One region of the Shewanella sp. ISS20 genome, then DNA from elsewhere that is predicted to be linked to it. Evidence: riboswitches for the same ligand, from Rfam matches in the RefSeq annotation. Region 1 holds a riboswitch; the other holds the start of a gene.
What was found. A riboswitch is a leader RNA that binds a small molecule or an ion and turns the genes downstream of it on or off. The one in region 1 is predicted to bind lysine.

Region 2: it holds a riboswitch for lysine, as region 1 does, so the genes downstream of both, lysC (lysine-sensitive aspartokinase 3) here and AC1HDP_RS07615 (Na+/H+ antiporter NhaC family protein) in region 1, are expected to answer to the same signal.

Annotation. Positions count from the first base shown of each region.
Region 1 covers NZ_JAWRZK010000001.1:1,668,278-1,671,825, forward strand. The annotation lists gene AC1HDP_RS07610 (M3 family metallopeptidase) at 1-610, shown strand, start outside; gene AC1HDP_RS07615 (Na+/H+ antiporter NhaC family protein) at 735-2,297, opposite strand; lysine riboswitch at 2,394-2,590, opposite strand; gene AC1HDP_RS07620 (FAD-binding protein) at 2,681-3,548, opposite strand, start outside.
Region 2 covers NZ_JAWRZK010000001.1:2,263,629-2,267,176, reverse strand. The annotation lists gene arcA (two-component system response regulator ArcA) at 1-445, opposite strand, end outside; gene AC1HDP_RS10420 (DUF3293 domain-containing protein) at 1,089-1,466, shown strand; lysine riboswitch at 1,590-1,764, shown strand; gene lysC (lysine-sensitive aspartokinase 3) at 1,905-3,266, shown strand; gene AC1HDP_RS10410 (S8 family serine peptidase) at 3,443-3,548, opposite strand, start outside.

The sequences.
Region 1 (3,548 bases):
GTTCTCTAAAGTGACTTACCCAAGCTTATCGGGCACAGCGGTATCACGCGACTTCGTAGAATTTCCATCGACCTTTGAAGAAGATTGGTCTGCGCACCCTAAGGTACTAGCTAATTACGCTAAGCACTATCAAACCGGTGAACCGCTGCCAGCAGAGTTGTTAGAAAAACTCTTAGCTTCACGCAGCTTTAACCAAGGCTTTGATACCTTAGAGTATATGGCTGCAGCCTTAGTGGATATGGAGTGGCACTCACTGCCAGCGGATGCGCCGCTGCAAGATGTCGCAAGCTTTGAAGCCCATGCCCTTAAAAAGCACGGTTTAGCCATTGAAGCCGTGCCGCCACGTTATCGCTCAGCCTTTTTCGCCCACACCTTTGCCGGAGGCTATAGCGCCAGCTATTACGCTTATATGTGGAGTGAGATTTTAGCGGCCGATGCCTTTGCCTATGTGCAAACCCAAGGCGGTTTGAATCGCGATATCGGCATGAAGTTTCGTAAAACTATTCGGGAAGTCGGTAACTCAGTAGCGCCCATGGAAGCTTATCAAAACTTCCGCGGCCAAGCGCCAACCACACAAGGGTTACTTGAGCGCCGCGGCCTGACCCAATAAAGGGAAAGACACAGATAGCGATCATCAGTAACTAGCATCCATAAAAAACGCAACCTCAGGGTTGCGTTTTTATTGAAAGCGTTGAGCAGTGATTACGGCTTGAATCGTTTTCTAAATCGAGCGCTTAGCTGCGACCTACCTTAATTTTAAGGGCAATCACACTCAAGACAAACAAGACGCTACAAGTCACAAAACCCGCCGCCACAGATTCAGTGAAACCAAGTACGGTATAACCTACCATGCTGATCACAGCCACTATCAGCGCATAAGGCAACTGAGTCACTACGTGATCAATATGATGACAACCCGCCCCTGTGGAAGACAAAATCGTGGTATCAGAAATCGGTGAACAGTGATCGCCAAATACGGCGCCCGCTAACACTGAAGCTAACATAGGTAGCATCATGCTCACATGGCTGCCCATGGCCATATCGGCGGCAATTGGCAACATAATGCCAAAGGTGCCCCAGCTAGTGCCAGTAGCAAAAGCGGTTAAGCCTGCCAATACAAACATTACTGCTGGCAACATGGCAAATGGAATATTGCCATTAGCTAAGCTTGCCATGTACTTACCTGTTTCTAACTGACCAATTACGCCAGCAATAGTCCAAGCGAACAGTAAGATATAAATCGCAGGCAGCATAGAAAGCGCGCCTTGAGTCATGCCCTTAAGCACTAACTTGGTATCTAGCTTCTGCATTATCACGCCAATCAGAGTGACCACAAAACCAAAACAGGCACCAAAGAATAACGATGAACTTACTGAAGTATTTTCAAAGGCTTTGATGATATCAAAAGCTATGCCTTTTTCAGTCAGTACGTCAGCGCCAGAGCTCACCATAAAATACAAGGTGGCTGCGACTAATGAGCCTATTGGTAAGAATAACCCCAGTACTTTACCTGTATCTGCCTCAGGTAAATCCATATTGGCGCCTGGCGGCGTACCTTTGCTTTCATCCCACAGCTCACCTTTTTGTGCCAGTTGCTCATGGCGACGCATTGGGCCGATATCTAGGCCAAACATGGCCACACAAATCAGCAGTAACAAGGCGAAAATGGCGTAGAAGTTCATTGGTATCATTTGGATAAAGATACTTAAATGACCAGAGTCGGCAATGCCATGAGTCGTTAAAATACCGCCAATCAAGGCAATAATATAAGCGCCCCAGCTAGACACAGGCGAAATCACGCACACAGGCGCCGCAGTAGAATCAAGCAGATAGGCTAATTTAGCCCGCGACACATAATAACGGTCAGTTAACGGACGACACACACTACCCACGACCAGTGAGTTGAAGTAGTCATCAATAAACACCACACAGCCTAGCAATATGGTTAATAATTTGGCGTCACGTTTGCTGCGAATACGCGCACGCGCCCAATCAGCAAAGGCGCGAGCGGCGCCGCTAACAGTAATCAATGCGGTGATCATGCCGAGCAGAACTAAGAAGCCCAGAATATATAAATTCCAGCTGTTGAATGCGCCATCAACCCATACCAACGCAGTAACTTTACTCGCAAGATAACTGGCACTGGTCATAGGGGTGAAATCGGTGAGCAGTAAGCTGCCCAAGATAATACCCACACCAAGGGAAACTAATACTCTGCGGGTAATTACCGCCAGTAAGATTGCAACCACAGGAGGCAAAAGTGAAAGTGCCGAATCGGCATAAGTTAATACTGTCATTATTATTGTCTTCGCTGAATACGAATGGAGGCAACTGAACTGGTGACACAGTATCGCTCAAATAATCGGGATGATTATGAGTGATCAAACACCTGTCCTATCAATAGCGCTCCATAGTAAATAAACCCCATCACCCTGACAGGAATACTATGGCAGTGTTGCTCCTTTCGGACACAACCCCAGTAGCCGACCTTGATGAGTACAACTACTTCGGCGCTAACTCCTTTTATGAACACTCTTAGGCATCACCCTAATGTTCACTACTTTTAGCTAGCGCAACCTCTACTTCAAAGGACGTCTGAAAAACGACGTGACGCACATAAAAACATAAGCGGTATTGCAATTGCTAACCCAATACCGCTTAACGTGACTAATGTCACAGATTAAATGGAATTAATCAACTCAGGGATAGCTTCAAACAAGTCAGCGGTTAATCCGTAATCAGCCACTTGAAAAATCGGCGCGTCGGCATCTTTGTTGATAGCAACTATCACTTTTGAGTCTTTCATACCGGCTAAATGCTGAATGGCGCCAGAAATACCGACAGCAATATAGAGGCTTGGCGCCACAATTTTACCGGTTTGACCGACTTGTAAATCATTAGGAACAAAACCCGCATCCACTGCCGCGCGCGAGGCACCGAGCGCTGCACCTAACTTATCGGCCAATTGCTCAAGCAAAGCAAAGTTCTCACGACTACCCACACCGCGTCCACCAGAGACCACTATGTTGGCACTAGCGAGTTCAGGGCGGCTTGACACTGTTAATTCCTGGGATAACCACTGACTCATAGGCGCAAACACTTTATCAAGCGCTTGAATAGGCGCTTGGCTATCTTGGCTCGCACTGGCAGCAAACGCACTAGCGCGCACAGTAATGACGTTGACGGCGTCCAAGCTTTTGACTGTCGCTAAGGCATTACCCGCATAAATTGGACGCACGAAGGTATCTTTATCAAGCACTTCGATAATTTCAGACACTTGCGCGACATCCAGTAACGCCGCCACTCGAGGTAAACAGTCTTTGGCTATGCTAGACGCTGATGCCACTATGTGAGTGTAATTCGCGGCGATGTCGACAATTAACTTACTAAGGTTTTCAGGTAATTGCTTTGCGTAAACGGCGTTATCGGCCACTAACACTTGCGCAGTGCCCACCAATTTCGCAGCATATTTAGCCACTTCGCTACATTCAAAGCCTGCGACTAATACATGGATATCAGTACCCATGGCTTTAGCGGCGGTTAAGGCT
Region 2 (3,548 bases), 600 kb from region 1:
GGCTGTTGATTTCCAAAGACCAGCCATTGAAGCGGTAGAATTCAACTGAACTCTTTTCTTCAACGTCTTGGCCAGTGCTGCTTACGCGAGTCAGCAGGTTACGAGCACGAATGGTCAATTCTCTTGGGTTGAATGGCTTAGTGATATAATCATCAGCACCAATTTCCAAACCTAAGATTTTATCAACTTCATTGTCACGGCCAGTTAAGAAAATCAGGCCAATGTTGTTGATTTCACGCAATTCGCGCGCTAACAGCAAACCATTTTTACCTGGCAAGTTAATATCCATCACCACTAGGTTGATTTTATTTTCCTGCAGGGCTTTATGCATTTCTGCGCCATCATTGGCCTCAGTTACCACATATCCTTCTGCTTCAAAAATACTTCTCAGCGTATTGCGGGTAACTGCTTCATCTTCAACGATCAGAATGTGCGGGTTTTGCATGTCATTTACCTAAAAAAATTTAATCAAATTATCGCTAACGATAAACAGTTACGAGTCAATATTTCACTCAGCTAAATTGCAATAACAACTAGCCAGTCCCTATCAATAATTGAAGGGGCTAAACAGCACTGTATAAGGTTAGTAAAATCTGCAATATCCATGGAGTTTTTTTGAAACTCCCAGGGAAAATACGATAGTTGCTTACACTTCGAGTAACAATTAACGAAATAAGTTCCGTCACAGTTGTAGGTTTGTGAAGGTTATTAAATCATCAATTCAAAAATGAGTTTCATTGCAACTGAGTTGCCATCCTTTTAAACCGATTCGTGAAATGTGAGTGTCGGTGTTGACGCCCTAGGATGGTGGTTAGCTAATCAACCCTAATAGTGTACTCGTTTTAGGCATTTGTTAACAAATTAATTGTTAAAAAAATCGTGAATTGACGTGATCTTAATCAATTTTTGCAGAAATCGTTTGCAAAAGCACCATGCCCAAGGGGTTGCCATAGTGAGCTTGAGCCAGTTTTTCTGAATTTGCTGCTAAAGCAGACTAAACTGTGGATGCATTTTTGTTCATTAAAAGGTATTTGTCTATGACACAGATCACAATTGAACTGTGGCGGGCTTATTAGAGTAGTGTGTTCATGTTAACACAAGCGCTAACCCCCAGTATTGATTTTGCCATTATTACCGCGGCCAACCCTTTAGGTGTACCTCATTTACCCGGTCAAAACCGCCTCTATGATAGGCAATTGCAACAAGATATTGATGAGCTAAGAGTGCCATATCGGCGCATTCTTGGGGCTAGCCCAGATTTATCTCATGTTGAGGCGAGTTGGGCGGTAATTTTACCTTTAGCCGATGCCTTAGATTTAGGGCGGCGCTGGCAACAATTAGCCATTTACTATGTGAGTGGTAATCGTCTGGGGTTATTTAGCTGTAGCGATGCTAATTCTCGGCTTGATTTAGGGGCTTTTAGTGAGCGCGTAACCTTAGTCAATGAGTTACCTAGCTATAGCTGATGATTAATCTGGGCATTGTTAATTTTCTATTGGTCATCAACACAAGTTATTTTTTGACCTCCTTTGTTTTTTGTTGACCTCGAGTATAAACAATTGTTAACGTTCAGGTGTTCATTGTAATGAACATTCAGAAGAGGCGCGTTGACCAGGTACGCAATAATAAGGGCACATTCCCTGATTATTATTGCGAAGGGGGAGCAACGCCGAGTGAGACGCACGAATGTGAGTGCTGATTGCGGTCAAGTGGGCTGAATCCCACTGATTGTCACCTGAGTTTAGGTGGAGAGCTTCTGGTGGCAATTATCTCCTTCTGTTGCTTTAGCAGGCTGTTGATCTCATTTCGCCCCAGGCTCTTCGAACATTTTTGGGTTCGGAGTGTGTTATGTCTAACAATCTTAATATATTGTCTATCCTCGCTCATAGGTTGGAGGGTGATTTATGTCTATCGATAAACTAGTAGTCGCTAAGTTTGGCGGCACATCCCTTGCCAATAGCGATGCCTTAACACTCAGTGCCAAGATAATTTTAAATGATGCGAGTCGCCGTGTAGTAGTGGTGAGCGCGGCCGCCGGAGTCACTAATCTGTTAGTCGAATTAACGACTGTGACAGATGATGAGCAGCGCTTTAAACTATTAAAAGATATCGCCGCCATTCAATATAAAATTTTAGATGCGCTGCATCGTCCCAACGATGTTGCTGCTAGTATCGATGGTCTATTAAGTCGCATTGCCGTATTGAGCGAGCGTTTATTAATAGAAAGCACTAAAGCGCTTAAAGATGAGTTGCTCGCGTGCGGCGAATTGTGTTCATCACAATTGTTTGCCGCCACCTTAAGAGAATTAGGCGTAAACGCGATTAGTTTCGATGTGCGGCAAATTCTGCGCACAGACAGTCACTTTGGCCGCGCTGAGCCACAAATTGATATGATAGCTCAGTTGGCACAATTACATTTAGCGCCTCTATTTGATAAGCAAGTGGTCGTCACTCAAGGCTTTATTGGCAGTGATGACCACGGCATGACGACTACCTTAGGTCGCGGTGGCAGTGATTACTCAGCGGCGTTATTAGCTGAAGCCTTAGGCGCCAATGCGGTTGAAATTTGGACCGATGTTGCGGGTATTTATACTACTGACCCAAGACTTGCGGCTAATGCTAAGCCACTGGCTGAAATCAGCTTTAATGAAGCAGCGGAAATGGCGACGTTTGGCGCCAAAGTACTCCATCCTGCCACCATTTTACCTGCGGTGCGCCGCGGTATTGAAGTGTTTGTGGGTTCAAGTCGTGAGCCAGAGCGCGGCGGCACTTGGATTCGCAATCGCATCGATAATCCTCCTTTGTATCGCGCCATTGCGGTAAGGCGCGATCAAACCTTATTAAATTTGCACAGTTTACAAATGTTGCACGCTCGAGGCTTCTTAGCTGAAACCTTTGCGACGTTAGCGCGTCATAAGATAAGCGTTGATTTAATTACTACTTCAGAAGTGAACGTGGCGCTTACCTTAGATAAAACCGGTTCAGATTCGAGTGGTGAAGGCTTGCTAAGCGATCATTTACTCACTGAATTAGCTCAGCATTGCCGGGTGCAAGTGGAGCAGGGGTTAGCGTTAGTCGCGATTATCGGTAATCGTATTGCGACAACTCCTGGTGTGTGCAAATTGGTTTTTGAGGTGCTGGAAAACATTAATGTGCGCATGGTTTGCCAAGGCGCGAGTCCACATAATTTATGTGTGTTAGTGGCAGAGGCCGATGTGCCGCAATTAGTCGCGACCTTGCATCAACGCTTATTTGATGTGGCTTAAGATACCAACTTAATGTTTTTAGTCTCTAGCGAATATCGTTTTAGTTAATTAGCTTGGCTCAGTGATGTGACTGAGCCAAGCGCCTTCTTTCAAATCCGTAAGCTCAAACCTATCAACTCATATAAATCCAGCTTTCCAGAAGCCAACCATTATCAATCAAATTAACACCCATCAAACTAGCGCAGGGCTGGTGTTCTTACCTGCCTAAATATCCATAAACAGGCTAACAGCAGTAAGGTGCTCCCCATACTACCGCCACCGCCACCGCCTCCGCCATTATCA